One region of the Mesorhizobium sp. Mes31 genome, then DNA from elsewhere that is predicted to be linked to it. Evidence: predicted binding sites of a transcription regulator. Region 1 holds the regulator's gene; each other region holds the start of a gene.

Evidence for each region. Region 1 encodes HrcA, which represses chaperone genes, less so after heat shock. Its sites were predicted from a motif close to GTTAGCACTCNCNNNNNGNGAGTGCTAAC; they were not measured.
Region 2: a site for HrcA is predicted at 3,397-3,425, ahead of NR193_RS18720 (co-chaperone GroES). Genes of this name have one in related genera too.
Region 3: a site for HrcA is predicted at 6,609-6,637, ahead of groES (co-chaperone GroES). Genes of this name have one in related genera too.

The regions. Positions count from the first base shown of each region.
Region 1 covers NZ_JALJRL010000025.1:68,204-77,861, forward strand. Annotated here, with positions in the region: gene hemW (radical SAM family heme chaperone HemW) at 1-84, opposite strand, end outside; gene rdgB (RdgB/HAM1 family non-canonical purine NTP pyrophosphatase) at 81-743, opposite strand; gene NR193_RS29540 (VOC family protein) at 743-1,153, opposite strand; gene rph (ribonuclease PH) at 1,337-2,053, opposite strand; gene hrcA (heat-inducible transcriptional repressor HrcA) at 2,232-3,329, shown strand; gene NR193_RS29555 (hypothetical protein) at 3,505-3,702, shown strand; gene NR193_RS29560 (sorbosone dehydrogenase family protein) at 3,802-5,151, shown strand; gene NR193_RS29565 (LysE family translocator) at 5,305-5,922, shown strand; gene cysK (cysteine synthase A) at 6,120-7,100, shown strand; gene NR193_RS29575 (glutathione S-transferase family protein) at 7,494-8,120, shown strand; gene NR193_RS29580 (RNA polymerase sigma factor) at 8,136-9,383, opposite strand; gene NR193_RS29585 (YciI family protein) at 9,380-9,658, opposite strand, start outside.
Region 2 covers NZ_JALJRL010000010.1:180,767-190,424, forward strand. Annotated here, with positions in the region: gene NR193_RS18685 (DUF262 domain-containing protein) at 1-436, opposite strand, end outside; gene NR193_RS18690 (diguanylate cyclase domain-containing protein) at 708-1,784, shown strand; gene NR193_RS18695 (hypothetical protein) at 1,948-2,154, shown strand; gene NR193_RS18700 (hypothetical protein) at 2,166-2,357, shown strand; gene NR193_RS18705 (DUF6500 family protein) at 2,422-2,643, shown strand; gene NR193_RS18710 (DUF1488 domain-containing protein) at 2,713-2,979, opposite strand; gene NR193_RS18715 (hypothetical protein) at 2,976-3,230, opposite strand; gene NR193_RS18720 (co-chaperone GroES) at 3,478-3,792, shown strand; gene groL (chaperonin GroEL) at 3,824-5,458, shown strand; gene NR193_RS18730 (hypothetical protein) at 5,605-5,763, shown strand; gene NR193_RS18735 (DNA-3-methyladenine glycosylase I) at 5,785-6,354, opposite strand; gene NR193_RS18740 (hypothetical protein) at 6,367-6,666, opposite strand; gene NR193_RS18745 (SDR family oxidoreductase) at 6,698-7,456, opposite strand; gene NR193_RS18750 (AraC family transcriptional regulator) at 7,679-8,551, shown strand; gene NR193_RS18755 (NUDIX domain-containing protein) at 8,574-9,002, opposite strand; gene NR193_RS18760 (GAF domain-containing protein) at 9,093-9,590, shown strand; gene NR193_RS18765 (dienelactone hydrolase) at 9,619-9,658, opposite strand, start outside.
Region 3 covers NZ_JALJRL010000002.1:475,768-485,425, forward strand. Annotated here, with positions in the region: gene NR193_RS05010 (nuclear transport factor 2 family protein) at 1-229, opposite strand, end outside; gene NR193_RS05015 (OsmC family protein) at 247-693, opposite strand; gene NR193_RS05020 (NAD(P)-dependent alcohol dehydrogenase) at 730-1,740, opposite strand; gene NR193_RS05025 (TetR/AcrR family transcriptional regulator) at 1,840-2,475, shown strand; gene NR193_RS05030 (EamA family transporter) at 2,498-3,376, opposite strand; gene NR193_RS05035 (LysR family transcriptional regulator) at 3,494-4,396, shown strand; gene groL (chaperonin GroEL) at 4,534-6,189, opposite strand; gene groES (co-chaperone GroES) at 6,251-6,547, opposite strand; gene NR193_RS05050 (class I SAM-dependent methyltransferase) at 6,786-7,583, opposite strand; gene NR193_RS05055 (hypothetical protein) at 7,657-8,508, shown strand; gene NR193_RS05060 (TetR family transcriptional regulator) at 8,526-9,152, opposite strand; gene NR193_RS05065 (MFS transporter) at 9,276-9,658, shown strand, end outside.

The sequences.
Region 1 (9,658 bases):
GTCGCAATAGGGGCATTTGGCCGCGCAGAACGGCCAATGGATATAGACGCCGAAGCCGGGCGTCCGGTCGAGCAGCATGCTCATGTCGATCCCAATCTGGCCAGATTCAATCGTGCTTCGGCAAACTTCTGGAAGGCGCGGGCGCGGTGCGACAGCGCCTTGGCCTGGCCGGGCTTCCAGCCGTGCTTTTCCTCGGCGCTCATCTCGCCGAAAGTCTTGTCGAAGCCATTCGGAAGGAACACCGGGTCATAGCCGAAGCCGAGTTCGCCGCGCGGCGGCCAGACCAGCGTGCCTTCGGCCTCGCCGCGATAATATTCGGCGTCACCGTCGGGGAAGGCCAGGCAGATGACGGCGACAAAGCGCCCCTTGCGCTGTTCGGCCGAGGCGGCGCCGACTTCCTGCAGTGCCACTTCGGTGCGCTGCATGGCCATGCCGAAATCGCGCGACCCATCCGGGGTTTCGGCCCAGTTGGCGGTGTAGACGCCGGGCGCGCCGTCGAGCGCGTCGACGCACAGGCCGGAATCATCCGACAGCGCCGGCAGGCCGGTGGCCTTCGCGGCGGCCAGCGCCTTGATGTAGGCGTTTTCCTCGAAGGTGGTGCCGGTTTCGTCAGGCTCCGGCAGGCCGTACTCCTTGGCCGATTTCGCTTCGAAGCCGAACGGCGCCATCAGGTCGGCGAATTCGCGCAGCTTGCCGGCATTGTGGCTGGCGACGACGATCTTCTTTCCATCGAGAGAATGCATCAAAGGCCCCAGATTCTTGGCTCGGCGAACTCGATCGAATTGCCCGAGGGGTCGCGTATATAGATCGAACGTCCACCTTGCGGCCATTCGAATTCGCTTTCGATGGCGATCATCTTGGCCTCGAGATGGGCTCTCCAGCCGGCGATTTCCACGGCGGTCGCCGCAAAGCAGAGATGGCCCTCGCCGACCGCGCCGTGCGGCGGCACCGGCAGCCGGGCGTCGGGCGCCGGCGGCACCCTGGTCGCCTCGGCATTGAAGACCAGCAGCACGCCGGGGCCGCAGCGGAAGAAGATATGCCTGCCCTCGACCTTGCCGAGGAGGTGAAGTCCAAGCCCGCCGGTGTAGAACTTCTCAGCGGCGTCAAGGTCGGTGACGTAGAGAGCCGATTCCAGGATTGCTGAAGGTGTCACGAGACGCCCCCCTCTGTCCTTCCGGACATCTCCCCCTCAAGGGGGGAGATTGGCAGCTTCAACGGTGCCGCGTGCCCTGCGGTGCTGGCGATTGGCAAAGGCCGAGATGACATCCAATCTCCCCCCTTGAGGGGGAGATGCCCGGCAGGGCAGAGGGGGGTGCTCAAGCTCGGCATTTCGGTCCTAGGCCACCGCCATCTGCTGGAGGCTGACCAGGCGTTGGATGCCTCTCTTGGCCAATCCCATCAATTCCGCGAACTGTTCCTCGGAGAACGGCTCGCCCTCGGCGGTGCCCTGGATCTCGACGATGCCGCCCTTGCCGGTCATGACGAAGTTGGCGTCGGTTCCGGCCGCGGAATCCTCAAGATAATCGAGGTCGATGACCGGCTGGCCGTCATGGATGCCACAGGAAATGGCCGCGACATGGTCCTTCAGCACCTTGGCGACGCTGGCCATCTGCCGCGCTTCCATCCAGCGCAGGCAGTCGTACAGCGCTACCCAGCCGCCGGTGATCGAGGCGGTGCGGGTGCCGCCATCGGCCTGGATGACGTCGCAGTCGACGGTGATCTGCTGTTCGCCCAGCGCCTGCAGGTCGACCACGGCGCGCAAGGAGCGCCCGATCAGCCGCTGGATTTCCAGCGTGCGGCCGCCCTGCTTGCCCGCGGAAGCCTCGCGGCGCATGCGCTCGCCGGTCGAGCGCGGCAGCATGCCGTATTCCGCCGTCACCCAGCCCTTGCCGGAATTGCGCATCCAGCCCGGCACCTTTTCCTCGAGGCTTGCCGTGCACAGGACATGGGTGTCGCCGAACTTCACCAGGCACGAACCTTCGGCGTGCTTGGAGACGCCGCGCTCGAAGGAGATGGCGCGCATTTCGTCGAATTGGCGTTTGGAAGGGCGCATTCAGGCTGCTTTCTTGTCATTTTTCGGAATCTTGGCCGGCTTGTAGCCGCATGGGACGCATGGCGCAAAGGAAAATGGCCTGAAGACCCACACAGACACCGGGTGATCTGGCACAGACACCGGGTTGCGCGGGCCGTGGTGAAGTCTATATCCTTGATACGGAGGTTTTTTGCCCGCAATGACCAAGGCCGTCGATCCCAGTTCGCAGTCGCCCACGCTTCAATCGCCGGTACTTCAGGCGCTGGACATGCGCTCGCGCGACATCTTCCGGCGCATCGTCGATTCCTATCTCAGGGACGGGGAACCGGTGGGATCACGCAGCCTGTCGCGCATCCTGCCGTCCTCGCTGTCGCCCGCCACCATCCGCAATGTGATGAGCGACCTCGAGCATCTCGGCCTGATCTACGCCCCGCACATCTCCGCCGGACGGCTGCCGACCCAGGCGGGTCTGCGTTTCTTCGTCGACGCCTTCATGGAGCTTGGCGACCTCTCCGACGAGGAGCGCCGCACCATCGAAGCGCAGGTGCGGGCGTCCGGCTCGGGCGCGACGCTGGAACACATGCTGACCGAGGCCAGCCAGATGCTGTCGGGCATGTCGCGCGGCGCCGGCCTGGTGCTTGCCGCCAAGAACGAAGTGGCACTGAAGCACATCGAATTCATCCAGCTCGAGCCGACCAAGGCGCTGGCGGTGCTGGTCTCGCAGAATGGCGACGTCGAAAACCGCGTTGTCGACCTGCCCGCCGGCATCACGGTCTCGCAACTGCATGAGGCGTCGAATTTCCTCAACGCCCATATCCGTGGCCGAACGCTGGCCGAGGCCCGGGTGGAGATCGCCCGCATCAAGGAAGAGACCAGGGCGGCGCTCGACACGCTGTCGCAGGACCTGGTCGAAAAGGGGCTGGCCGTGTGGGCGGGCGCCGACAGCGGCCTGCCGGCGCGGCTCATCGTGCGCGGCCGCGCCAATCTGCTCGAAAACGTCACCGCCCAGGCCGACATTGAACTGCTGCGGCACCTGTTCGAGGACATGGAAACGCAGGATGGGCTGATCCAGCTGCTTGACCTTGCCGAGGAGGGGTCGGGCGTGCGCATCTTCATCGGCTCGGAAAACAAGCTGTTTTCGCTGTCGGGCTCGTCGCTGGTCGTCGCGCCCTATCGCGACAAGGATGCACGCGTCGTTGGCGCGCTTGGCGTGATCGGTCCGACCCGGCTGAATTATGCCCGCATCGTGCCGATGGTCGACTATACGGCGCAGCTGATTTCCCGCATGCTATGCTAAGGTGTAGAGATTCAGGTGATGCCGGCCTGCAAACGGCAGTTTCCAGCGCTTCCGGTGCTCACGTACAAAGGTACGCTCCGCTCCGGTTCTCGGAAACCACCATTTTCGGCTCGGCCTGACCTGAATCTCTACACCTTGGTCCTAAAATCGAAACAGGCTGCCGAGGAGAAAAATAATGGCGCTCGAAGAACTCAAGGCCCGGATCAGCCTGCTGCTGGAGGAGATGGTCAACCAGCCGGAAGACCAGCACGAAATCCAGGAACAGTTGCGCGAAAAGCTGCGGGAGATGCGCGCCATGGGCCTGCCGCTGCCGGCCGATCTCGTCGCGCTGGAAAAACGTCTCGACGACGATTTCTACGCCGCCGGGAGCTGAGCCCGAAATCGGATCGTCACGTCCTTCAACTCATCGTGCGAGGCGGAACCCACGAGCAAACCGGCCGTTACTTTCCTTCATGACCAGGTGGAGGACAGAATGATCCGATTGGCCGGGCTGGTGCTTCCCGCACTGTTCCTCACCACCGCGGCATTCGCCCAGCAGGCGGATCAGCCGGTTCTGAAGGGGGCGGCCGCCTTCGGCGACTGGCGTGCCGACAGGCCGGGGGTGCGCCGCCTGATCAGGCCGGAAGACCTGCCGAAGCCCTACGTCACCAAATCCGCTTCGAACAGCGCCGGCCTAGCCGAAAGGCCGGCAGGCGCCAAGCCGCAACTGCCGCCGGGCTTTTCGGCCGAACTGGTCGCGTCGGGCATCGACAATCCGCGCGTCGTGCGCGTCGCGCCGAACGGCGACCTGTTCGTCGCCGACAGCGAAGCCAACCAGGTCCGCGTCTATCGCCTCGGCGAGGGCAGCGCCAAGCCCACCAAGGACGGCATCTTCGCCGGCAACCTCGACCAGCCCTACGGCATTGCCTTCTACCCGCCGGGCAACGACCCGCAATGGGTGTATGTCGCCAACAGCGACAGCATCGTGCGCTTTGCCTACCGCAATGGTGACCTGAAGGCCGCCAGCGGCCCGGAAACCATCGTCGACAACATCCCTGCCAATCATCACTGGACCCGCGACATCGTCTTCTCGCCGGACGGCAAGACGCTCTATCTGTCGGTCGGCTCGGGATCGAATGCCGCCGAGGACATGGGTAAGGCGCCGCAGGGTGGGCTCGCGGCGTGGGCGAAATCGAAGCCGCTGGGTGCCGCCTGGGGTTCCGAGGATGGCCGTGCCGATGTGCTGGCCTTCGATCCAGACGGCAAGAATGGCCGTATCGTCGCCACCGGCCTGCGCAACTGTTCGGGCATGACGGTTCAGCCGGCGACCGGCGCGCTGTGGTGCGTGGTCAACGAGCGCGATGCGCTGGGCGACAATGTGCCGTCCGAATACGCAACTGTCGTCAAGCAGGGCGCCTTCTATGGCTGGCCCTGGTATTATATCGGTAACAACGAGGATCCGCGCCACAAGGGCGAACGCCCCGACCTTGCCGGCAAGGCGACCCTTCCCGATGTGCTGATGCAGGCGCATTCGGCGCCACTCAACATCGCCTTCTACGACGGGAAGAATTTCCCAAAGGAGTATCAGGGCGACGCTTTTGTGGCCCTGCACGGTTCGTGGAACCGCGGCAACAGGACCGGATACAAGGTCGTCCGATTGCTGTTTCGGGATGGCAAACCGACCGGCGAATACGAGGATTTCATCACCGACTTCGTCATCTCCAACGGCGAGGTGTGGGGACGACCGGTCGGTGTGGCGGTGGCGAGCGACGGCGCGCTGATCGTCAGCGAAGATGGCAACGGCACCATCTGGCGCGTCACCTATGGCGGCGCTCGTTCCTGATCCTGCTCCCGGAGGGAGAAGGTGGCCGCGAAGCGGCCGGTTGAGGGGCCCGCGAGTGTCGCGGCGATATCTGGTGCAATGGAATCCGACCCCAGGGAATTCAAGCCTAGTCCGTTTCATGCGACAAGGCATTCTGATCCGAGACCATTCGCCATGACCCTTACCGGTTTCCTCGCCTACAGTGCCGCCCTCGGCATCGCCGCCGCCATTCCCGGCCCCGGTATCACCGCGCTCGTCGCGCGTGCGCTCGGGTCGGGTTTCCGCTCGTCGCTGGCAATGTCCTTCGGCCTGATGCTAGGCGACCTCACCTACCTGACCGCCGTGGTGCTTGGCCTTGCCTTTGTCGCGCAGACCTTCGGCATGGTCTTTCTCGCCATCAAATGGCTGGGCGTCGCTTATCTCGCCTTCCTTGGCTGGCGCTTCTGGAACAGCGGCATCACGCCCGAGACGGTCGAGGCGAGGAAAGGCAAGGGCGGGCTTCTGTCGAGCTTTGTCGCCGGTCTCACCGTCACGCTCGGCAATCCGAAGACGATGATCTTCTATCTCGCCATCACGCCGACCATCGTCGACCTGAAAACCATCACGCTGGCCGACTATGGCATTCTCGTCGCGCTGACGATCGTCGTGCTCCTGGTGGTGCTGGTGCCGTATCTGGCGCTGGCGGCCAAGGCGCGCTGGTTCCTCAAATCGCCGCGCGCGCTCAAGGCGCTGAACCGCACCGCCGCCGGCTTCATGGTCGGCGCCGCTGCGGCGATCGCCGCCCGTCAGTAGGGCTCTTTCGGCCAAAATATTCCTGGGACGGGCTTTTCCGGGAAATGCTTTTCCGGTGCTGGGGCGTTTTAGACACGGGTTCCACTCGGATATTTTCAATCGACAGTCTATCTTGCGCGACCGAAGGCTCTATCTTGCCGGCTGCAGTGCCACTTGCCTGAAATCCTCACTTGCCTGAAGTTCTGGGAGCGAAACCAATGAACAAGCCCGTCACATCCGCCCGCGTGCCCGGTCGCGGCCGCGTCTACAACTCCATCACCGACACGATCGGCGATACGCCGCTGGTGCGGCTCGACAAGTTCGCCAAGGAAAAGGGCATCGTCGCCAATCTCATCGCCAAGCTCGAATTCTTCAATCCGATCGCCTCGGTGAAGGACCGCATCGGCGTGGCGATGATCGAGGCGCTGGAGGCCGCCGGCAAGATTTCTCCCGGCAAGACCACGCTGGTCGAACCGACGTCCGGCAACACCGGCATCGCGCTTGCCTTCGCCGCCGCCGCCAAGGGTTACAAGCTGATCCTGACCATGCCGGAGACAATGTCGGTCGAGCGCCGCAAGATGCTGGCGCTGCTCGGCGCCGAGCTGGTGCTGACCGAAGGGCCGAAAGGCATGAAGGGCGCCATCGCCAAGGCCGATGAACTGGCGGCGACGATCCCCAACGCGATCATCCCGCAGCAGTTCGAGAACCCGGCCAACCCGGAAATCCATCGCAAGACGACGGCCGAGGAGATCTGGAACGACACCCATGGCGAGGTCGATATCTTCGTCGCCGGCATCGGCACCGGCGGCACCATCACCGGCGTCGGCCAGGTGCTGAAGAAGCGCAAGCCCTCGGTGCATGTCGTCGCCGTCGAGCCGGAAGCCTCGCCGGTGCTGTCGGGCGGGCAGCCGGGCCCACACAAGATCCAGGGCATCGGCGCCGGCTTTGCGCCAAAAATCCTCGACACCACGATCTATGACGAGATCGTCAAGGTCTCGAACGAAGATTCCGTCGCCAATGCGCGTCTCGTCGCCCGCCTCGAAGGCGTGCCGGTCGGCATCTCGTCGGGCGCGGCCCTGCAGGCGGCAATCGTGGTCGGCTCACGGCCGGAGAACAAGGGCAAGAACCTTGTCGTGATCATCCCGTCCTTCGCCGAACGCTATCTGTCGACGATCCTGTTCGAGGGGCTGGGAGCTTAGCCCTGGAGCGTAGGCCTAGCACCTTCGTCATCCCAGGGCGGAGCGACGCGCAGACCCTGGGATCCATGCCGTGATCGCGGCCGAGGAATGCAGCGGTACAAGATGAAAGTCTATTTTGCACCGTTGCAACGCTGAGACGTCATGGCATGGATCCTCGGGTCTGCGCTGCGTCGCTTCGCTCCTTGCTCCGCCCGTGGATGACGAAGCGAAGGGGCGTCACGACTAATCTCGCAGGTGCCGCCTGGATGTTGGTTGACGACAGCTTCAACGAGCGGTCACGGCTCGCTGGCCCGCTGAAAATCCGCCCGTGGCGACCGCCACCGGCTTGAGCATAACCCTGCTTCCGGTTCATATCGCCACCGGCCTGCTTTGAGCGGGCCGGGGGAGGATTTCATGTACAAGCTCTACACCCGTCCCGGCAGCGGCGGCTTCGTCGTCGAGGCGGCGCTGGCGCTGGCGAACGCGCCCTTCGAGCAGATCGACGTGCCGAAGACGGACCGGCCCGATCCGGCCTTCCTCGGCATCAGTCCCTTGAACCAGGTGCCGGTGCTGACCTTGCCGGATGGCCGCTCGATCACCGAATCGGCGGCGATCTGCGTCCTGCTTGCCGAACGCCATCCCGACGCCAGACTGGCGCCGGCGATCGACGCGCCCGCCCGCGCCGACTTCCTACGCTGGATGGCGTTCATGTCGTCGGTTCTCTATCCGGCGGTGCTGCGGTTCTACTACGCGAACCGCTATACGTCCGATGCCGACGGCACGAAGGCGGTCAAGCAGGCGGCCGTCGCCGAGATGGACCGCGGCTTTGCCGTTCTCGATACCGCTCTCGAAGGCCATGACTGGCTGGTCGGCGACCTGATGTCGCTGGCCGACATCTATCTGGTCATGCTGGTGGCCTGGCACCCCGACGTCGACAAAGCGCGTACGGCCTGGCCGAACATAGAACGGCTGTGGGCCAGGCTGCGCGACCATCCGCTGATGAAGAAGCTCAACACGGCGCACGAGATGTGGCCGATCTGAAACGGGCGGCGAAGCTCAATTTCGGAGCGCGGCCCGTTTCCCCTGCAGGAAGCGGCGCACCGCCGGATCGCGTTCGAGGCCGATCGCCCGCTCATAGGCGTCGGTCGCCAACTGCACCTGACCCAGCCTGGCCAGCAGCCCCGCCCGGGCTGCCCAATAAGGCTGATAGTCATCAAGCCGCTTGTCGTCTCCCAGCACGTAGAGGGCCGCCAGTCCCGCCGCGGCGCCCTCGGCTTCGGCGATCGCCACCGCGCGGTTGATCGCCACCACCGGCGATCCCGCGACCGAAAGCAGCGCGTCGTAGAGCTCGCGGATCGCCACCCAGTCGGTGCGCCCCGTCCGCCGTCGTGTCGCATGGGCGGATTGCACGGCTGCCTCGAGTTGGTAGCGGCCGATGATGCCCTTGGTGGCGGCGTGACCGAGCAAGGCTTCCGCCTCGTCGACCAGGGCGTGATCCCAGAGCGCGCAATCCTGCTCGGCGAGCGGCACATAATCTCCGGCCGCATCGCGCCGCGCGGCGCGGCGCGCTTCGGCAAACAGCATCAGCGACAGCAGGCCGAGCGCCTCCGGCTCATCCGGCAGCAGCGAAGCCACCAGCCGGCCGAGCCAGATGCCTTCGGTGGCGAGATTGCGCCGCCGCGTCTCGGTGCCAGCCGGGTCGGACCAGCCTTCGGCGAAGGTCGCGTAGATGGCTTCCAGCACCGCGTCCAGCCGCTCGCCGAGTTCGGCACGCTCCGGCACGCGGAACGGAATGCCGGTTTCGCGGATGCGGGTCTTGGCGCGCACCAGGCGCTGACCCATCGTTGCCGGCGAGACCAGGAAGGCGGAAGCGATCGCCGCCGCGTCGAAGCCCAGCACGGTCTGCAGGATCAGCGGTGCCCGCACGCTCGATTCGATCGCCGGATGGGCGCAAGCGAACATCAGCCGCAGCCGTTCGTCGGGCAGATCTTCATCGGTCATGCGCGCCTCCACCTCCTCGGCGATCAGCTTGAGATGGTCACGGCCGGCCTCGCTGGTCAGCCGCCGCCGCACCGCATCGACGCGGCGCCGCCGCGCCACCGCCAGCAGCCAGGCTTCCGGCTTTTCAGGCACGCCGGTTCGCGGCCAGCGTTCGAGCGCCGCGGCAAAGGCGTCGGCCAGCGCGTCCTCGGCGGCGGCCACGTCGCGGGACCGCGCGGAGAGATAGGCGATCAGCTTGCCGTAGCTTTGCCGGGCGGCCGCCTCCGCGACCGCCCGCGCGGTATCTGATCCGGTAGCGGTCACGCAGTATACTTTGTCATGTATTCCGCCATCGGCCAGATCGGCCGCACTTCCATGGTGCCCGCGCTGGCACCGGGACAGCGCGACGCCCATGAAATTGCCGCATCCATGTCCGGCACTTCGATCATGTAGTAGCCGCCAAGCTGTTCCTTGGTATCGGCGTAGGGGCCGTCAAGCACGTTGGTCTTGCCGCCGGCCACCCGCACGGAGGTTGCCACCGACGTCGGCCTCAACCGCTCGCCACCAACGAACACGCCAGCTTTCTTCATCGCTTCGGT
Region 2 (9,658 bases), on a different contig from region 1:
CGAGTTCTTGATAAGTTTTACCCTCCCATTCCTTTCTAACGCCAATCAATCGAAATGATTTTTCTAAAAATATCCCACTATAAAAATATTGAAGGGTACGCAGGCGCTGTTGCCCATCAACAACAAGGTGCCTCCCGGTATCTGATTCCTTATAGAGAAAAATTCCCGGCACTGGCAGCCCCATTAAAAGCGACTCAATGAAACGAGAAGCATGCCGCTGCGACCAGACAAAATTCCTCTGAAATTTTGGAATGAAGAATGCTTCACCTTTCATTCTCTTAACTAATGTGTCTACTGGGTAGTCAGCGCCGTAACTGGTAATGCTAAAACTTACGCTAGTCGCCTCTTCCGCGCTTTCATCTTCAACGCCGGCTTCAAGGTCAAGCTGATACTCGTCCTCAATTTCTACATGCTGTTCTTCAGGGTCTTGATTCATACTAGGGGGGTTCTCTTTTGAGGCAGGAATAAAGTTTAGGTCGTCTTGTAATCCTGCGATAATCAAATGAAGCAGGATTGACGCCAATAGTCGAGTGTCTACTTCGCGGACGCCATACTCTGCGCTTGTTCCGATGCGCTAATCGGTCTGATCGACGGCATTCTGGGCCGCCCGTTTTCCCGGCAATTCCAGCGAAGCCGGGCCCCTGTCAGCGAAGTGTTAATCGCTTGCGCGCCATGGTGGTCGCCCGCCAGGACAGCAGAGCTCCGCCATGCCCGATACGCCCTACACCCCGAAAGGCCCGGCGCGGGCCGATGCTCGGCGCGCCGGCAGGGGGGAGGGGCACGATAGCCGCTCCGCGGAGCGCCGTCGCGATGCCGCCACCATCGCCCGGCTCAAGGCGGAACTCGCGGCACAGGCGGCGCTGATCGCCAGCCAGGGTGTTTCGCTGGCGCATAGCCGCAAGATCTTCGACCGCGCCTCGGTGGCCGCGCGCCTCGGCGTGTGGGAGTGCAGTCTGCCCGACGTGCAACTGCAGTGGACCGACGTGGTCTACGACCTGTTCGACCTGCCGCGCGGCTCAGCGCTCGATCGCGCGGAGATCGTCAAGTGTTATCCCGCGGAGTCGCGCAAGGCGCTGGAGACGATGCGCAGCCGGGCGATCGAGGAGCGCAGCGGCTTCACCCTCGACGCCGAGATCACCACATTCGCCGGGCGCAGCCGCTGGATCCGCATCACCGCGACCGTCGAATGCGAGGAGGGCGTGCCCGTGCGCATCTTCGGCATGAAGCAGGACATCACCGAGGAGAAGAGCCAGTCGGACCGGATGCGCCATCTGGCCGAGTTCGATGCCATGACCGGACTTGCCAACCGCGGCCGGTTCCAGGCGCGGCTCGCCCATACGGATGAGGGCCGCCCGCTCGGCGCGCTGCTGTTGATCGACCTCGACGGCTTCAAGGCGGTCAACGACACGTTCGGCCATGTCGTCGGCGACGAGTGCCTGAAGACGGCGGCGCAGCGGCTTGCCGATGTCTGCGGCGAGGCGGATCTGGTGGCGCGGGTCGGCGGCGACGAGTTCGCGGTGCTGCTTGGAGCGCATCTCGACCGGGGCGCTGTCTCCGGCCTGGCGCGCCGCATCATCGAGGCGATGGGCAAGCCGGTCGCCGCGGGCGGCCAGTCGCTCAAGCTCGGCGCCTCGGTCGGCATCGCCTTCGCCATTAAAGGCGCGCCGTGCGACCTTTTCCTGCAGGCCGACACCGCGCTCTATGCCGCCAAGGCGGCGGGCCGCAATACCTTCCGCATTTTCAAAACCGAAGCCGGCGTGAAAGGCCGCAGCGCCGCGGCTTGAGGCTGGTCGGCGGGCCCTGTCCATCGGGCCCGGCGCATCGCTCACCAATGCGGGCCGTGGCGCTTATCTTCATTTGGCATGCGGGGTGTTCCACGAAAGGGTGCTATGGAAGGGGCGCGGATGCCCTTGCTCCGGCGTCTCCCCGATATCCGAGGTCATTTTCGTGCGTCAACCGTCGCTGCTGCCTGTCTTTGGAAAACTTGGTGCCAAGGCACCTGTCGCCTTCGTGGCGGCGCCGGTGCGGTCGGCGGGCGTCGTGCCGCGCCTGCGAAAGCTGCTGGCCGCGCATGGCGGCATGGTGTTGAAGCTGTCGGTCATCGCCTGGACAGTGCTGATCCTGGGCGCGGTGTTTTTCATGATGCAGGGCTGAGGAAAGCCAGCATGGCCAATCGCTACACACTGCGCATGGAGCTTCCCCAGAGCTGGACCATTGTCGATGTCTTCACCGGCCAGCCCGCCGTGGTCAGGCAAAAGGTGATGGTCGGCATGAACCCGCGCGAGGCCGAGGACATGGTCGTGCAGATGAATGTCCGCGACGTCAGGCGCCGGGAGAGGGCGGAGCGCAAGGATTGAGCGTTCCGGCTGCCGGCTCGGAGCGAGGGCCAAGATCCCGCCGCACCAAAACCAGAGGATTCCCGTGAGAGCGAGCCTGAAGCAAAAGATACTGGAGGTCTGCGACCGCAAGATTTCCGAGAAAGGGCCTGCCGTCGGCGTGTCGTTCTACGCGTTTTTCGCCAACAGGAACGACGACCCCGAACTGCTGATGGAAGCAGCCGAATGGTGGATCAGAACCCGCCGCCTCGACCATTTCGAAAAGGCGGAGAAGATACGCTCGATGGTCGAGAACATGGACTCCTGATCTTCGTTTCCATGCATGTCGCTGTCTCGAAACCGAGACCACTTTTGAGCGACATGCACTAAAGGCTGATCAGGCGAAGTCGGCGGCCGTCAGCACATACATGCTCTTGCGGGTACGGTCGTAGGCCTTGGCCGCCACGTCACGGATAGCGCTGCTCTCGGTGTCGAATGTGGCGAGGTAACCGGCCTCGTTGGCCGCGGTCGCCGGTTGCATCCTGGTCATGGCGTCGGCGGCGACGGAAAAGGAAATCTGGAACATGCCGTCGTGGCCGACGAAACGGATGCGCTTGCCGGCTTCGTCATAGCTGCGGCTGCGGTTGGGGAATGTCAGGCTCATGTCTTGACCTCCGTTGCGGCCACCTTCTTGACCGCGCGTTTCTTCTTCGGCGTCGGGTTCAGGGCTTCCGCGACGCGGTCTGCCTCTTCCTTGGCCAGCCGCAATTCCCTGAGCCTTGCGGTCTTGATCTCCCTGGCCCTGGCTTCGGATATGTACTCAGCGGTTGCCTTGTTGCGCTCCGCCGTTTTCTTCTGCTTGTCGACAAAGCGGGCTTCAGCTTTTTCCATGATCGTCTGATTGCCTTCGGCCATCGAAGAAATCTCCCTTGTGCCTGAAATCGTGAAAATGAACTTGTCCGATAAATAGGTGCTCGATCGGCAAAATTCAATCTTTTGAAATATTTGACCTCGTTCCGATATCACGAAACCACAGGCCGAAATAATACTTTTGAATATTTAATTCCGCCCGCGATTAATTTTTGGCACTCCTATCTATCGAGTGCCAAAGCGCCTATATGAGAGACGCGGCCGCCTATGCCGGCCCCAGAAAGAAGTTCTCATGAAGTTTCGGCCACTCCACGATCGCGTCGTCATCCGGCGCGCCGAAGGCGATATCAAATCCAAGGGCGGCATCATCATCCCCGACAATGCCAAGGAAAAGCCCCAGGAAGGCGAAGTCATCGCCGTTGGACCTGGCGCACGTGACGAAAATGGCGCGCTTGTTCCGCTCGACGTCAAGGCCGGCGACACCATCCTGTTCGGCAAATGGTCGGGCACCGAGGTCAAGATCGACGGCGAGGACCTTCTGATCATGAAGGAAGCCGACATCATGGGCGTCATCGAGAAGACAGTGGCCGCCAAGAAAGCTGCCTGACCTCACTCCCTCTGAACGAACTGGATAAAAAATGTCTGCCAAGGAAATCAAATTCTCCACCGATGCGCGCGACCGCATGCTGCGCGGCGTCGAGATCCTCACCAATGCGGTGAAGGTCACGCTCGGCCCCAAGGGCCGCAACGTCATCATCGACAAGGCCTATGGCGCGCCGCGCATCACCAAGGACGGCGTCACCGTCGCCAAGGAAATCGAGCTTGCCGACAAGTTCGAGAACATGGGCGCGCAGATGGTGCGCGAAGTGGCCTCGAAGACCAACGACCTCGCCGGTGACGGCACCACCACCGCCACGGTGCTGGCCGCCTCGATCCTGCGCGAAGGCGCCAAGCTGGTCGCCGCCGGCATGAACCCGATGGACCTCAAGCGCGGCATCGACCAGGCCGTCGCCGCCGTCGTCGGAGAAATCAAGGCCAAGGCCAAGAAGGTCAAGTCGTCGGCCGAGATCGCCCAGGTCGGCACCATCGCCGCCAATGGCGACGCCACCGTCGGCGAGATGATCGCCAAGGCGATGGACAAGGTCGGCAATGACGGCGTCATCACCGTCGAGGAAGCCAAGACCGCCGAAACCGAACTCGACGTCGTCGAGGGGATGCAGTTCGACCGCGGCTATCTCTCACCCTATTTCGTCACCAATGCCGACAAGATGCGCGTCGAGCTGGAAGAGCCTTACGTGCTCATCCACGAGAAGAAGCTCGGCAATCTGCAGGCGATGCTGCCGATCCTCGAGGCGGTCGTCCAGAACGGCAGGCCGCTGCTGATCATTTCGGAAGACGTCGAAGGCGAGGCTCTGGCCACGCTGGTCGTCAACAAGCTGCGCGGCGGCCTCAAGGTCGCGGCGGTCAAGGCGCCGGGCTTCGGCGATCGCCGCAAGGCGATGCTGGAAGACATCGCCGTGCTCACCGCCGGCCAGATGATTTCCGAGGATCTCGGCATCAAGCTCGAAAACGTCACCATCGAGATGCTCGGCCGCGCCAAGCGCGTGCTGATCGAGAAGGACACCACCACGATCATCGACGGCGCCGGCACCAAGGCGACCATCCAGGCGCGTGTCGCGCAGATCAAGGGCCAGATCGAGGAGACCACCTCCGACTACGACAAGGAAAAGCTGCAGGAGCGGCTGGCCAAGCTGTCCGGCGGTGTTGCCGTCATCCGTGTCGGCGGCGTCACCGAGTCGGAAGTCAAGGAAAAGAAGGACCGCATCGACGACGCGCTGAACGCCACGCGCGCGGCGGTTGAAGAAGGCATCGTGCCCGGCGGCGGCGTGGCTCTGCTGCGCGCCCGGTCGGCGCTTGCCGGCCTGACCGGCGCCAATGACGATGTCACTGCCGGCATCTCCATCGTGCTTCGCGCGCTGGAGGCCCCGATCCGCCAGATCGCCGAGAATTCCGGCGTCGAAGGTTCGATCGTCGTCGGCAAGCTCACCGACAGCAAGGACCACAATCAGGGCTTTGACGCCCAGAACGAGACCTATGTCGACATGATCAAGGCGGGCATCGTCGATCCGGCGAAAGTGGTGCGCACCGCACTGCAGGACGCCGGCTCGATCGCCGCGCTCCTGATCACCGCCGAAGCCATGATCACCGACATTCCGGCCAAGGACGCAGCGCCTGCGGGCGGTAATGGCGGCGGCGGTATGGGCGGTTACTAAGATTCAGCCGGCCCGGAATGTGGTTTCCTAGCCACCTTCCGGGCCTGACCTGAATCTTGCCAAGTTGGCTCTTCGCCGGAGCCAGGATGATTACCGCCGGGGGATTTTCTCCCGGCGCGCAGGCCTCTAGCCCAGGAGACGGATCCATGATCACGTTCGTGCGGAAGCCAGAAACGGTCGTCACGACCGAAAAGACCGAGGAAAGCCGCTTCGACCGCATCCGCAGGATTGCCGCCGACAAGCATCGGAAATCCGATTCCGACACGGCCAGTCCGGCAAAGGGCGAACCCAAGCGTCCGATGTAGGCGCTGACGGCGCTGCCGTGGTCAGAGCGCGACTTCGGACCGCCGGAAGCAGTTGGCCGCGTGATCGTTGACGATGCCGACCGCCTGCATCCAGGCATAGACGATGGTCGGGCCGACGAATTTGAAGCCGCGTCGTTTCATCTCCTTGGAAATCCGTTCGGACAGGGGCGATGACGCGATCCAGCCATGGCCGTCGCTTTCGACCACCTTGCCATCGGTGAAGGACCAGCAGAAGTCGGCGAAGCTCTCGCCGCGCTGCGCCATCTCGCAGAAGATCTGGGCGCCACGGATCGTCGCTTCGATCTTGGCGCGGGCACGGATGATGCCGGGATCGGCCATCAGGCGCTCGATATCGGCCGCGCCGAAGCGCGCGACCTTCTCCGGATCGAAGCCTTCGAAGGCGGCACGAAAGGCGTCGCGTTTCCTGAGCACGGTGATCCAGGCGAGACCAGCCTGGAACCCCTCCAGCATCAGCATTTCCCACAGCATGCGGGCATCGCGTTGCGGAACGCCCCATTCCTCGTCGTGATAGGCGCGCATCAGCGGATCGCCCTCGGCCCAGCCGCAGCGATGACCTGCATGATTGTCCATCGTGGTTCTCCGTCACACGATACTGTGGCGGACCGGCGCCACGGTCCAGTCCACGGTGCGCTGGTCGATCATGGCATGCACCGGCGAATGCGCCATCTCTGTCATGATGCCGCTCGCCGCGTTGCGGCCGGCCTCGGCCGAGGCCCAGATCAGCACGTCGACGATGGTGCTATCTTCGCGTTCGGCGATCCGGCGGGACAGGAAGCCCGGCTGACGCCGCAGCCAGGCGTCGATATCGGCATTGGCGGCGACGAATTCCGCGCAGGACCGGCCGTTGAGCCTGAAGGTCGTCACTTCGATCGCCTCTGTCATGTCATCTCTCCATTGGCAGGGTTCATGAGGGTCAGCCTTGCGCCGTCGGGCGCACGATCAATTCGTTGATGTCGACGCCGTCCGGCTGGCTGATGGCAAAGCCGATCGCCTCGGCAATCGCGCCGGCCGGGATGGAGGCCTGATCGACCATGGCGCGGGCTCCAGCCTTGATCTCGGGATTGGCGATGCCGTCAAACAGCTCGGTGCGGGTGAGGCCAGGGCTGACGACCGTCACGCGTAAATCCCTGCTTTCCTGTCGAAGCCCTTCCGAGAGCGCCCGTACCGCGAATTTGGTGGCGCTGTATACGGCGGCTGTCGGATCGACCCGGTGCCCGGAGACAGATGCGACGTTGATGATGTGGCCGGACTTCTGTTCGGCCATGATCGGCAGCACCGCGGCAATGCCATTGAGAACGCCACGCAAATTGACATCGATCATCCGGTTCCATTCGTCGACGCGCAATTCGGCCATGAACGACAAAGGCATTACACCGGCATTGTTCACCAGCACGTCGATCCGGCCGTAGCGCTCATGCGCGACCGCGACGAAGGCCTTGACGCTGTCGAGGTCGGTCACGTCAAGCTGCCGGGAATGCGCCTGGCCGCCGGCCTGCCCGATGTCCCGCGCGATAGCGGCAATCCGGTCGGTCCGCCGGGCGCCAAGCACGATCCTGTGGCCGCCCGCCGCGAGGTGGCGGGCCGTGGCCTCGCCGATGCCGCTGCTGGCGCCGGTGATGAGCACGACCTTGCTGGTTCGGGTCGATGGGTCGGGGATCGGTGAACTCGTCATGGAAGGCTCCGCCTGTGATGATCGGGAGTACGCTCCCGCTGGCGGCGTTATGCGACGGAGCGACCGTGGGGCGTTATCGCGATCCTGTAGGATTCATGCACGATCCTGCAAAGCTTGATTGCAGCGGCTGGCCGGGCTTGCAGGATCGGATATGATCGGCCTCATGACCGTTTCGAAGACACCAGGTGCCCTTTGAGGTTCGCGCAAGATCCATATGGGGAGATGGCGTCGATCATCGCCCGGTTCACGGCGCGGGACGAAGAGTGCGCAACGGCGATCGACACTCTGTTCCTCAGCCGGCGATCGTCGACCGACAAAAGCGTCCACACCGCGCAATGGCCCTGCTTTGCGCTCGTCGTTCAGGGCGCCAAGAGCCTCACGCTCGGCTCGCATGTTCACCGCTATGGCGTTGGCGACTATCTGGTGGTGTCGCTCGACCTGCCGGTCGTGTCTCGCGTGACCGAGGCGAGCCCCGAGGCACCGAACCTGGGGCTGGGCATGCGGATCGAGCCGGATCGGCTGAAGGAGCTGTTCGGCCGGATCGGCACGGTGCCGGTCGTCCCTCACGACATGCGGGCGGTGGCCGTCAACAGGGCGCCGCCAGACCTGCTGGATGCGGTCGTGCGGCTGCTGCGCCTGCTTGACCGACCACAGGATATTGCCGCGATGGCGCCGCTGATCGAGCAGGAGATCCTCTACCGCGTGGCGACCGGCCCCTTTGGTCCGGCCCTGCTCCAGATCGCCACGATCGAGACGCCGACAAACCGGATTGCCCAGGCAATTGCCTGGCTGCGGCAGAATTTCGCGCGGCCGCTGCGCATCGAAGAGCTGGCGCAGCATGTCGGCATGAGCACGTCCTCGCTGCATCATCACTTCAAGGCAGTCACGGCGATGACGCCAATGCAGTATCAAAAGCAGCTGCGCCTGCACGAAGCGCGGCGCCTGATGCTGGCAGAGCGCCTGGATGTCGGCTCGGCCGGCTACAGCGTCGGCTACCAGAGCCCGTCGCAATTCAGCCGCGAATACAGCCGGCTCTATGGCAGGCCGCCATTGCGCGATGTCGCGGGATTTCGGGAGCGGGCGGGCGGGGCCTGAGGGTAAGGTTCGCGGCGCGGCGCTATTTTCCCCTCAGCCTCAGCACCACGTCGCGCGTCAGCGGCGCGAGCTTGATGTCGTGGATCGAGGCGGGGTCCAGCCAGATCATCTCCTCGATCTCGGCCGCCGCTAGCGGCTGGCTTTCGATCGGCTGTGCGGCAAAAGTGAGGGCGAACAACTCCGCCTCGACCGTGCTGTCCGGCTCATTGGCCGCCTTCGCCGAAAACAGGCCGAGCCGGGAAGCCATGCCCGGGTCGATCGTCAACCCGAGTTCCTCGCGCAATTCGCGCACCAGGGCATCGACCGGCTCCTCGTCCGGCTCGATCTTGCCGCCGGGCTGCATGAACGCACTGGTGCCGCGCTTGCGCACCAGCAGCAATCTGCCCGATGCGTCGGCGATGACGGCGGCGGCGATCCTGATCTTGCGGCTTTCGGAGTGGATGGGATTCACGCTAGTATCGTCCCGTGGTCGTTTGGTGCAGGGCTTGCCGAGTTTGACAGCTTGTCGAAGCAACAGCGATTCTGAGTACGGAGACAAGCCATGTTCGCCGCCAAGGCCATCGACACCACTGACAAGGCCGCGTTCTACCGCGACCTCGCCACGCAACTGAAGGCGCTGCTCGAGGGCGAGCGCGACTCGATTGCCAATGCCGCCAACACCGCCGCGCTGATCTTCCAGATGGTGCCGGACCTCAACTGGGCCGGCTTCTATTTCCTGGCATCCGACGAGGAACTGGTGCTGGGGCCGTTCCAGGGCAAGCCGGCCTGCGTACGCATCACCGTCGGCAAGGGCGTGTGCGGAACCGCGGTCGAACTCGGCACCTCGATGCTGATCAAGGACGTGCATGATTTTCCCGGCCACATCGCCTGCGATGCCGACTCGCGCTCGGAGCTGGTCGTGCTGCTCGAAGACGATGACGGCGTCTTCGGCGTGCTCGACCTCGACAGCCCGCTGCCCGGCCGCTTCGACAAGGCCGACCAGGCGGGCATCGAGACGCTGGCGGCGATCTATGTCGCGGCGAGTTCCTTCGAGGATTGAACGACGCCCTGACAGCTGGCGACAGCGCCTACCGATCGGTCTTCAGCGCGCGATTGAAAGCCACGGTC
Region 3 (9,658 bases), on a different contig from region 1:
CCGGCTGGGTGGCGATCGCCGACCACAGCTGGACGCAGGCCTCCCGGCCGGCATGACGGGCGCCATCCGGTGCCGGCGTGGTGTTCTCGATCACGCAGTCCTCCGCCACCAGGCCGTTCAGAGCGGAGGGATCGTGGCGCTGGAACACGTCATTGTAGCGCCGCATGATTTCAGCTGTTTCACGGGAGCGATTTGTTGCGGCGATGTCGATGATGAGTTCTCGGGTCATTGGATGGGCTCCTTCATTCAGCGATCGATGGCGGCGCCGACGAGGCTCGCCTTCAGCGTGATGGTGGCGACACCCGATAGCGCCCGTGAGACAAGGCAGCCTGCCTTGGCCGTCTGCGCCAGTCGCTCGAAATCGTCGACGGCGAGCCCGGCGACGCTTGCTTCCGTCTCCAGTTCGATGCGGGTTATGGTCGGTCCGGCCGCAGTGGCGCCGAGATGGACCTTGGCGATCGTATGGATGCTGCCGGGTGTGTGGCCTTCGCCGCCGAGGATCGCGCTCAGAGCCATCGAGAAGCAGCCGGCATGCGCTGCCGCGATCAGTTCCTCCGGATTGGTGCTGGGGCCATTCTCGAAACGCGACGGGAAGGAATAGGCGCCTTCGAAAACGCCGCTGCCGAGCCGTAGTCGACCTGAACCTTCCCGCAGCGTGCCTTGCCACTCAGCCGAGGCTTCACGAATTGTCATTGTCCGTTCTCCTTTGATCTTGGGGAAATCGATGGGTCAGGCGCCGTCGACGACCACTTTCCCGAAGACATCGCCCTGCTGGAAATAGCGGTAGGCATCGCCCGCCTCGGTGAAGGCAAAGACCTTGTCGATGACGGGCCGCAGGCGGTGCTGCGAGACAGCGCGCAGCATGGCTTCGAGATTGGTCCGGTTGCCGACGAAGAGGCGGCTGATGGTGGCGAGGCTGCGCTGGTAGAGCGCTGCCGGCATCTGGATCGATCCGCCTTTCGCATCCTGCAGCGTGAGCAGCACGATGTGCCCGTAAAGCGTGCTGGCGATCAGCGACTGCGCGAAGGTCGCCGGGCCACCGGTCTCGACGACGAGATCGACACCGCCGGTCTGGTCGCGGACGGTCGCACCCCATTCGGGCATGTCCGATGTCGAGATCACGAGGTCGGCGCCAATCATTCGCAGCCTGTCGGCCTTCCCGCCACGTGAGGTGACGGCGACGACGCGGCAGCCGAGCAGCTTTGCGAACTGCAGTGCAAAGAGCGCGACGCCGCCCGAGCCGATGACCAGAACCCATTGGCCGGGCTTGGGAATTCCGGCCCCCGTCACCGCATTCCAGGCGGTCAGGCCGGCGCAGGTCAGCGTTGCCGCTTCATGCCAGTCGAGATGATCGGGCAAGCGTACCGCCCATTGCTCATCGAGAACGGCGTATTCGGCCAGCATGCCGTCCAGCGTGCAGCCGAGCTGATCGATGAGCCCGGCATTGATGCGCCCGTCGATCCAGCGCGCGAAATAGCTGCCGGTCACGCGATCGCCGACCGCGAAGCGCGTGACGGCATTGCCGATGGCGACAATTTCGCCCGCCCCATCGCTCAGTGGAACGACGCCGAGGCGCGGCGTTAGTGGATAGGTGCCGTTGAGGATCATCGTGTCGCGCCGGTTGAGCGAGGTGGCGCGAATGCGGACCACGATCTCGTGCGGTTTCGGCTGCGGCCGCGCCTCCTCGCGCATCACCAGGCATTCGGTCCTACCGGACCCTTCAAGACGATAGGCGTACATGTCAGCTTCCTCGAATATGTAGACTGATCTACATATTATGTAGACCGATTGTCATATTCAGCACAAGGCCTATAGTGATGGCTGCTGACAGAGGTTGACATGGCGAACGACACCCGCACCCGCATACTCGAGACGACTGGACTGCTGCTCAGGCAGCGCGGCTACCATGGCACCTCGCTCAACGACATATTGAGCGCCAGCGGCGCGCCGCGTGGCTCGCTCTATTTCCATTTTCCCGGCGGCAAGGACCAACTGGTCATCGAGGTGACGCGTGACAGCGTCGCCAGGGTGACGGAGAGGCTGGGCGAGGCGCTGGCCACCGAAAAGGATCCGGCCGTGGCCGTCCATCATATCTACCAGTCGGTGGCGCGCATGCTGGAGGACAACCAGTTTTCGCTCGGATGTCCGATCGCGCCTGTCGTGCTGGACTCGCCGACAGACGTACCGGAACTGGCGGATTTGTGCCGCTCGGCCTTCGAGCAGTGGATCGGCTTGCTGCGGGAGGCCTTCGTCAGGGCAGGGGTGCCCGAGCGCCGCGCCCACGCTTTGGCGCTGCTGGTCGAATCGTCACTGGAAGGATTGATGGTGATCGCCCGCGCCACCCGCGACCGCGCCCCGCTGTGGGCGGTGGCCGATGAAGTAGCGGCATTGATCGAAGGTGCCGTGCTGGCCGGAGGAGGCCGCAACCGCGACGCGGCGATTCTCACGGCCGAAATACCGTCGCAAGGATCCTGAGATAGCGATGCGTGCGACTGGATCAGGCGTGCCTCTGCACCAGCATTGTCCGCCTCAGCGGCGCCACAACGACCACCAAGCCGGCAAGGATCAGCATCATTCCTAGGATGCGGGTCGCTTCAAACTGCTCGCCCAGCACCATCCTGGCAGACAGTGCTCCGAAGATCGGTACCAGAAGCGAAAATGGCGCGACGGTTCCGGCCGGATATAGCTTCAGCAAGTGACCCCAGATAGCATAGCATAGAATGGTCGAGAGCACCGATATGTAGATGACCGCGCCCGCGCCGCTCCAGCCCATCGCCGATAGGGCGTGGGCGATCGTCGTCGGTCCGTCGAGCAGCATTGACAGCGCGAAAAGTGGAACGGGCGGGATCAGGCTCAGCCAGACCACCATTGCAAGCATGTCGACCTCACCGGCGCCACGCAGCAACACGTTGCCGGCTGCCCAGCACAGCGCCGAAGCGAGGCACAGACCAAGACCGGCCGTGGAGAAGTCGCCTCCGACAGTGAGCCCGATTACGCCCAGACCGACAGATGCAACCAGGCATCCGGAGACCTGACGGGCCGTCGGCTTTTCCCGCAGCACCACGGAGGCGATCAGGATGGTCAGAAAAGCCTGCGACTGCAGCGTCACCGATGCGAGCCCTGCGGGCAGCCCAAGTGCCATTCCCGTGAAAAGCAGGGCGAACTGGCCGAGGAACAAGGTTGCGCCAATCCAGAGCAAGCGGGGCCACGGCACATGTGGGCGAGGCAGGAACAGCGCCGGCAGCGAGGCGACGACAAATCGCAGCGCTGCAAGCAGCAGCGGCGGGAAGCTGCCGAGACCAATGCTGATGACGGTGAAGTTTATCCCCCATATCGCCGCCACCAACAGTGCCAGAAGCATATGCCGAGGTCTCATGATTTCGCGGTCCCATGCAGAGGATGCCGGTGACGATTATTCGTCTTCCATCCCGGGAGAATATCGCGCTACATGACATAACTGAAACAATGCAACTGGAATGCAGATATAAACAGAATGGAAAATAGGCCTGTCGATCTCAATCTGCTCGTGGTGTTCCAGATGCTCATGAGCGAGTTGAGCGCAACGAGAGCCGCCGCACGGCTCGGGCTTAGTCAGGCCGCGGTCAGCGCATCGTTGAGGCGGCTGCGGGCGCTCTATGGCGATCCGCTGTTCACGCGCACACAGCGCGGCCTGCTGCCGACGCCGCGCGCTGTGATCCTGCGACCACTGATCGAGGAGGCGCTGGGGATCATCAGTGGAACGCTGGATAGCACGAGCCCGCAGGCGGAAGATCGGGCGAAGGTCGTTGTTGTCAGGGTTGGCCTTTCCGACGATTTCGAAATGGCGTTCGGCGCCGGCATCATCAAACTGACCAAGCAGAGAATGCCCAATGTCAGGATTATCCTGCGCCAGACCAACAGCTTCGTGGCGGCGCAAGCGCTGAACGACAAGGAAATCGACCTCGCCATCACCTCGGGTGGCATCACCGACAGCCGGCTGAAACACATCTCGGTTGGGAGCTCGGACTACATGATCGTCTATGATCCTCGCTCCAGACCCGGGCGAGAACCGTTCACCGTGGAAGAATACCTTTCACGAGATCATATCCTGGTTTCCTATTCCGGCCTGAGCGGCGTCACCGACGACGTGCTTGCCGAACATGGGCTGCGGCGCAGGGTCCTTGCGGCGACCACGCATTTCTCCGCCCTGTCTTTTCTCTTGTGGAATAGCGATGCACTGGCGACGATCCCGAGCCATGCCGCGCGCGCACTGTGCGGCCAGGGCCCTTTTGAGATGGCAGCCTGTCCCTTGCAGTTTCCACGCTACGCCTTCGGCGTCAGCTGGCGTTTCGACACCGTCCGCACGCCAACGGTGATGCAGGTGCGTGATCTGATCGTTGAGTCGTTCGGCATCTGATCAATGAAAAAGGGCGGCATTTCTGCCGCCCTTTCATATGCATAAGCCAGATAGGCTGGATTAGAAATCCATACCGCCACTCAAGCCCGCTTGCGGGCTTGAGCAACCTGGATTCATGGGCGTGCTTTATGGACTTCTTAGAAGTCCATGCCGCCCATGCCGCCCATGCCGCCGCCGCCCATGCCGCCAGGCATGCCGCCGCCAGCCGACTCCTTCTTCGGAGCCTCCGCGATCATGGCTTCGGTGGTGACCAGCAGGCCGGCGACCGAGGCCGCGTCCTGGAGAGCTGTGCGGACAACCTTGACCGGATCGACGATACCCATGGCGATCATGTCACCATAGTCGCCGGTCTGGGCGTTGTAGCCGAAGGTCGCGCCCTTGTTCTCAAGGATCTTGCCGGCAACGATCGATGCTTCCGCACCGGCGTTCGACGCGATCTGGCGGGCCGGAGCCTGCAGCGCGCGGCGCACGATGTTGATGCCAGCAGCCTGGTCGGCATTGGCGCCGGTGGCCTTGATGTTGGCCGAAGCGCGCAGCAGCGCGACGCCGCCGCCAGCAACGATGCCTTCTTCCACGGCCGCGCGGGTCGCGTTGAGGGCGTCATCGACGCGGTCCTTCTTTTCCTTGACTTCGACTTCCGTCGCACCGCCGACGCGGATCACCGCAACGCCGCCCGCCAGCTTGGCGAGACGTTCCTGCAGCTTCTCCTTGTCGTAGTCCGAGGTGGTCTCTTCGATCTGCTGCTTGATCTGGGCAACGCGGCCCTGGATCTCGGCCTTCTTGCCGGCGCCGTCGACGATGGTGGTGTTCTCCTTGGAGATCGACACCTTCTTGGCACGGCCGAGCATGTTGAGGCCGACGTTCTCGAGCTTGATGCCGAGGTCTTCCGAGATGACCTGGCCACCGGTGAGGATGGCGATGTCTTCCAGCATGGCCTTGCGGCGATCACCGAAGCCCGGCGCCTTGACGGCGGCGATCTTCAGGCCGCCACGCAGCTTGTTGACGACCAGCGTGGCCAGGGCCTCGCCTTCGACGTCTTCCGAGATGATGAGCAGCGGCTTCGAGGTCTGCACGACGGCTTCGAGGACCGGCAACATGGCCTGCAGGTTTGAGAGCTTCTTCTCGTGCAGGAGGATGTAGACGTCCTCGAGCTCGGCAACCATCTTGTCGGCGTTGGTGACGAAGTAGGGCGAGAGGTAGCCACGGTCGAACTGCATGCCTTCGACGACTTCGAGTTCGGTCTCGGCGGTCTTGGCTTCCTCAACCGTGATGACGCCTTCGTTGCCGACCTTCTGCATCGCTTCCGCGATCATCTTGCCGACCGACTCGTCGCCATTGGCCGAGATCGTGCCGACCTGGGCAACTTCCTCGGAGGTCTTGATCTTCTTGGCAGCCTTGCCGAGCGCCGCGACGACTTCGGTCACGGCCAGATCGATGCCGCGCTTCAGGTCCATCGGGTTCATGCCGGCGGCAACCGCCTTGTGGCCTTCCTGGACGATCGACTGCGCCAGAACGGTCGCGGTCGTGGTGCCGTCGCCGGCGATGTCGTTGGTCTTCGAAGCAACTTCGCGGACCATCTGCGCGCCCATGTTCTCGAACTTGTCCTCAAGCTCGATTTCCTTGGCGACGGTGACGCCGTCCTTGGTGATGCGCGGGGCGCCGAACGACTTGTCGATGACGACGTTGCGGCCCTTGGGGCCGAGCGTGACCTTCACCGCGTCGGCGAGGATGTTGACACCGCGCAGCATGCGCTCACGGGCGTCGCGGGAGAATTTTACGTCTTTAGCAGCCATTTTTAGCTCCTGGCAGGGGCTTGGGGTAAGCCCGGAATTCAGTTGACGGTGAGGCCGATTATCAGCCGATGATGCCCATGATGTCGGATTCCTTCATGATCAGAAGGTCTTCGCCATTGAGCTTGACTTCGGTGCCCGACCACTTGCCGAACAGGATGCGGTCGCCAGCCTTGACGTCCAGCGGGACGAGCTTGCCAGCTTCGTCACGAGCGCCGGAACCGACAGCGATGATCTCGCCTTCCTGCGGCTTTTCCTTTGCCGTATCCGGGATGATGATCCCGCCGGCGGTCTTGGATTCGGATTCGACCCGGCGAACGACCACGCGGTCATGAAGCGGGCGGAACTTCGACTTTGCCATTTTTTCTTCCTCGATGAGAACGGTGAGAACAGTTCCTCCGTCCGGCGGCGCCGGACACATGGTTAGCACTCACCGAGGGCGAGTGCTAACGTGGCGCTGAGATAGGCCGCTGGCCTGCGAGAGTCAAGGCGCGCGAGAGGGCGCGATCGCGCGAAATTTTGTTCGCGCAGGTGACGGGTTGCAAAATGCGTCGGTTGCCGCTTGGGAGCGACGAGGAATTTTGTCCATCATTCGGATTCTATCGGCGCCGGGGTGACCGCAGCACCAGCAGAGGGCATCGCTCGGCGAGTCCATAGGTGCCGGTCGCCACGATGCGAACGTCGCCGAAGAAGGTCTCTGCTTCATGCACCAGCGTCGCAACCGGAGCGAAGCTGTAGATGGCCGGCGAATTCCTGTAGACGTCAATGGTGCCGATGGTCGGCATGTTCCAGCCCGTGTGCGCGCAAAGCTCGTCGCGGTCGGGAAACAATTCGTCGAACCTCCCGAGGATTGCCTGCACCGGAATGCCGTGGTCGGGCGCGCCACCCGTGGCTGTCATTGCGACAAGCCATTTGAGTGCGTGGAAGGTCGAGACGCCGCCTGAAAGGGCAAGCGTCCGCACCGCCCGCGGATCATCCGGCGTTTCCGGGCTGGCATAGAGCCGGAGACCTGCGCGGCCGTCAGGCCTGAGCACGCGCGCGATCTCCGCGAACAACGCCCGCCGCGCGACCGAAAGGCCGAGTGCCGACAGGCAGCCATCGCCGATCACCGCATCCATGCTTGCTCCTGCAACCGGCATGTCCAGCCAGTTGCCGGCCACAGCCTTGCGTGTGGCGGTGTCGCCTGGCCAGATGCCGGAGATCATGGCGGGGGATTCATCGACCGCCAGCATCGTCCTGCCGAGACCGGCAAGTTCCGGCGTGACCCCGAGCAGCACCACGTCGAGCGATCGCAGACCGAGCTCGCGCTCATAGGTAGCGACCGCTTCCGGCGGCGGGCAGAGCGGTGGTCCGAGAAGCTGCCAATGGCGGCGAATTGCATCCCAATGATTTGTCATGCAAAACGGCTTGGGGGATGTGGGGGCATGGTTCCTTCGAAACTGTTGGTTGCCTGATGGGCATGGAGAGGCCATGGCTCGCATTGCCGTGATAACGCATGAGTATGACCGGTTCCAGAGCCGGCGAGGCGTTCTATTGCGCCAGGACAGCCCCTACATGCTGTTCGACCTTCTGGCCGAGTTGAAGAGACGTGGCCACTCGACACAGATTCTGCGCGGGCCTTCGTCAAGGCATGATGCCGATATCGCGGTGCTGCATGTCGATGCGACGGTGACACCGGCCGACTATGTGGAGTATGCGCGCGGGTTTCCGTTCTGCCTCAATCTTGGTGCGGCCGACATTTCCAAGCGTCGGATCAGCGGCGCGGTTCTCAACGACGGTGACCATTGGGACGGCCCCGTCATCGTCAAGAGCAATCTCAACCATTGGGGGACACCCGAGCAGCAGCTCAATCGGCAAGCCGAGCGCGCCGGCAAGGCCGCGCCTTTTCCGGGCGTGCGGATATTCGATCAATACCAAGTCCACGCTTCCTTGGCCGAAGTTCCGCCGGAGATGCTTATGCGTACCGACCTGGTCGTGGAGAAGTTCATTCCCGAACCGGCGCCTGACGGTTTTGCGGCGCGGTTCTGGATATTCTGTGGCGATCGTGAGCGCTGCACTCGTTATGTCTCGCCGCAGCGCCTCGTAAAAGGCGACGACACGATCCGCCGAGAGGCTGTTCCCGTACCCGAAGAATTGCGCGCCTTGCGCCATCGGCTTGGCTTCGACTACGGCAAGTTCGACTTTGTCATGCATGGGGGCAGGGCGGTGTTGCTCGATGCCAACAAGACGCCCGGCCGCGCCAGGAACCTGTCGAAGATCGTCGCAGCCGGCACCGCCAATCTGGCGGACGGTTTCGAGGGCCTGATCAGGCGGGCCGGATAGCCGGATACTCTGATACTCTAAAGAAACAGCCGCAACTGGGTGTGGATGATCGACCGGTAATCCTCGATGGTCCGGCGGCTTGCCGCTTCGCCCTCCGCAAGCGCCAGGCGCACCACTGCACCGGCGAGCTGGAAGATCAGCAGAACCATGCGTTCGAACTGCTCGTGCTTCTCCGGTTCCAGCAAGGCGATGACATGGTCGCAGAACATCTTGGCTTGATGCCGCGTTTCGGCGATGTCGAGATTCTTGAGCGCCTTGTCGGCCTGAATGGCGTTCTGCAGATCCTGGATGGCCGGATCGCCGGCGACCCGGCTGTGGTAGTCGTCAAGCAGCCGGTCGGCGGCGGCGATCACGTCCTTCGCTTCGCGAACGTCGGCGATGATCGCTGTCAATCGCGCGCGGCTGACCTCTGAAAACCGCTCATAGAGCATTGCCAGGATCGCCGACTTGTTGGGGAAGTAGTGATAGACGGTGGCGATCGGCCCGCCCGCCAGCATGCCCACCTCCTTCATGGTGACGGCGTCGATACCCTTCTCGCCGATCAGCCGCATCGTCATCGACAGGATGGCGTCGATGCGCTCGCGGCTGCGCTCCTGCTTGGGTCTGCGTCGGGGTTCGGTGGCCGTTCGCCTTGCTTCTTCCATGCGCCCGTTCTCTCGCGAGATTGCAAATTCTGATTGACAATAAATATGATCAAGTATCAGTTTCTAGAATGCTGACAGATTGTCAGTTTTTTTGCCGCGCGGCAAGGACGTTGGGAGGCGCCTTTGACTTCGACAAATGCCGGATCCACCGGCGATGGCGATTGGCTGGTCGGCAGCCCGACCAGCGGGCAGCTTGCCTCGGCGCTGTGGATCGGGTCGGTCGGCCTGCTCATTCTCGGTCTGCAACCCGTCTTGCTCGGCGCCCTTTACACCGAGGGCCATGTCAGCGGCGATGAGTTGGCGTTGGTCGCCACCGCCGAAATGATCGCCATCGCGATCGGCTCGGCGATTGTTGCGATGCTGCTCTCGGCCCACAAGATGCGCTGGAAAAGTGCGGCCCTGCTGCTTCTGCTGGCACTGGCGAACGTCTGGACGGCCTATGCTGCCGGCGCCAATACGCTGATGGCGGCACGCGCCTTGGCCGGCCTTGCCGAGGGTGGCCTTGT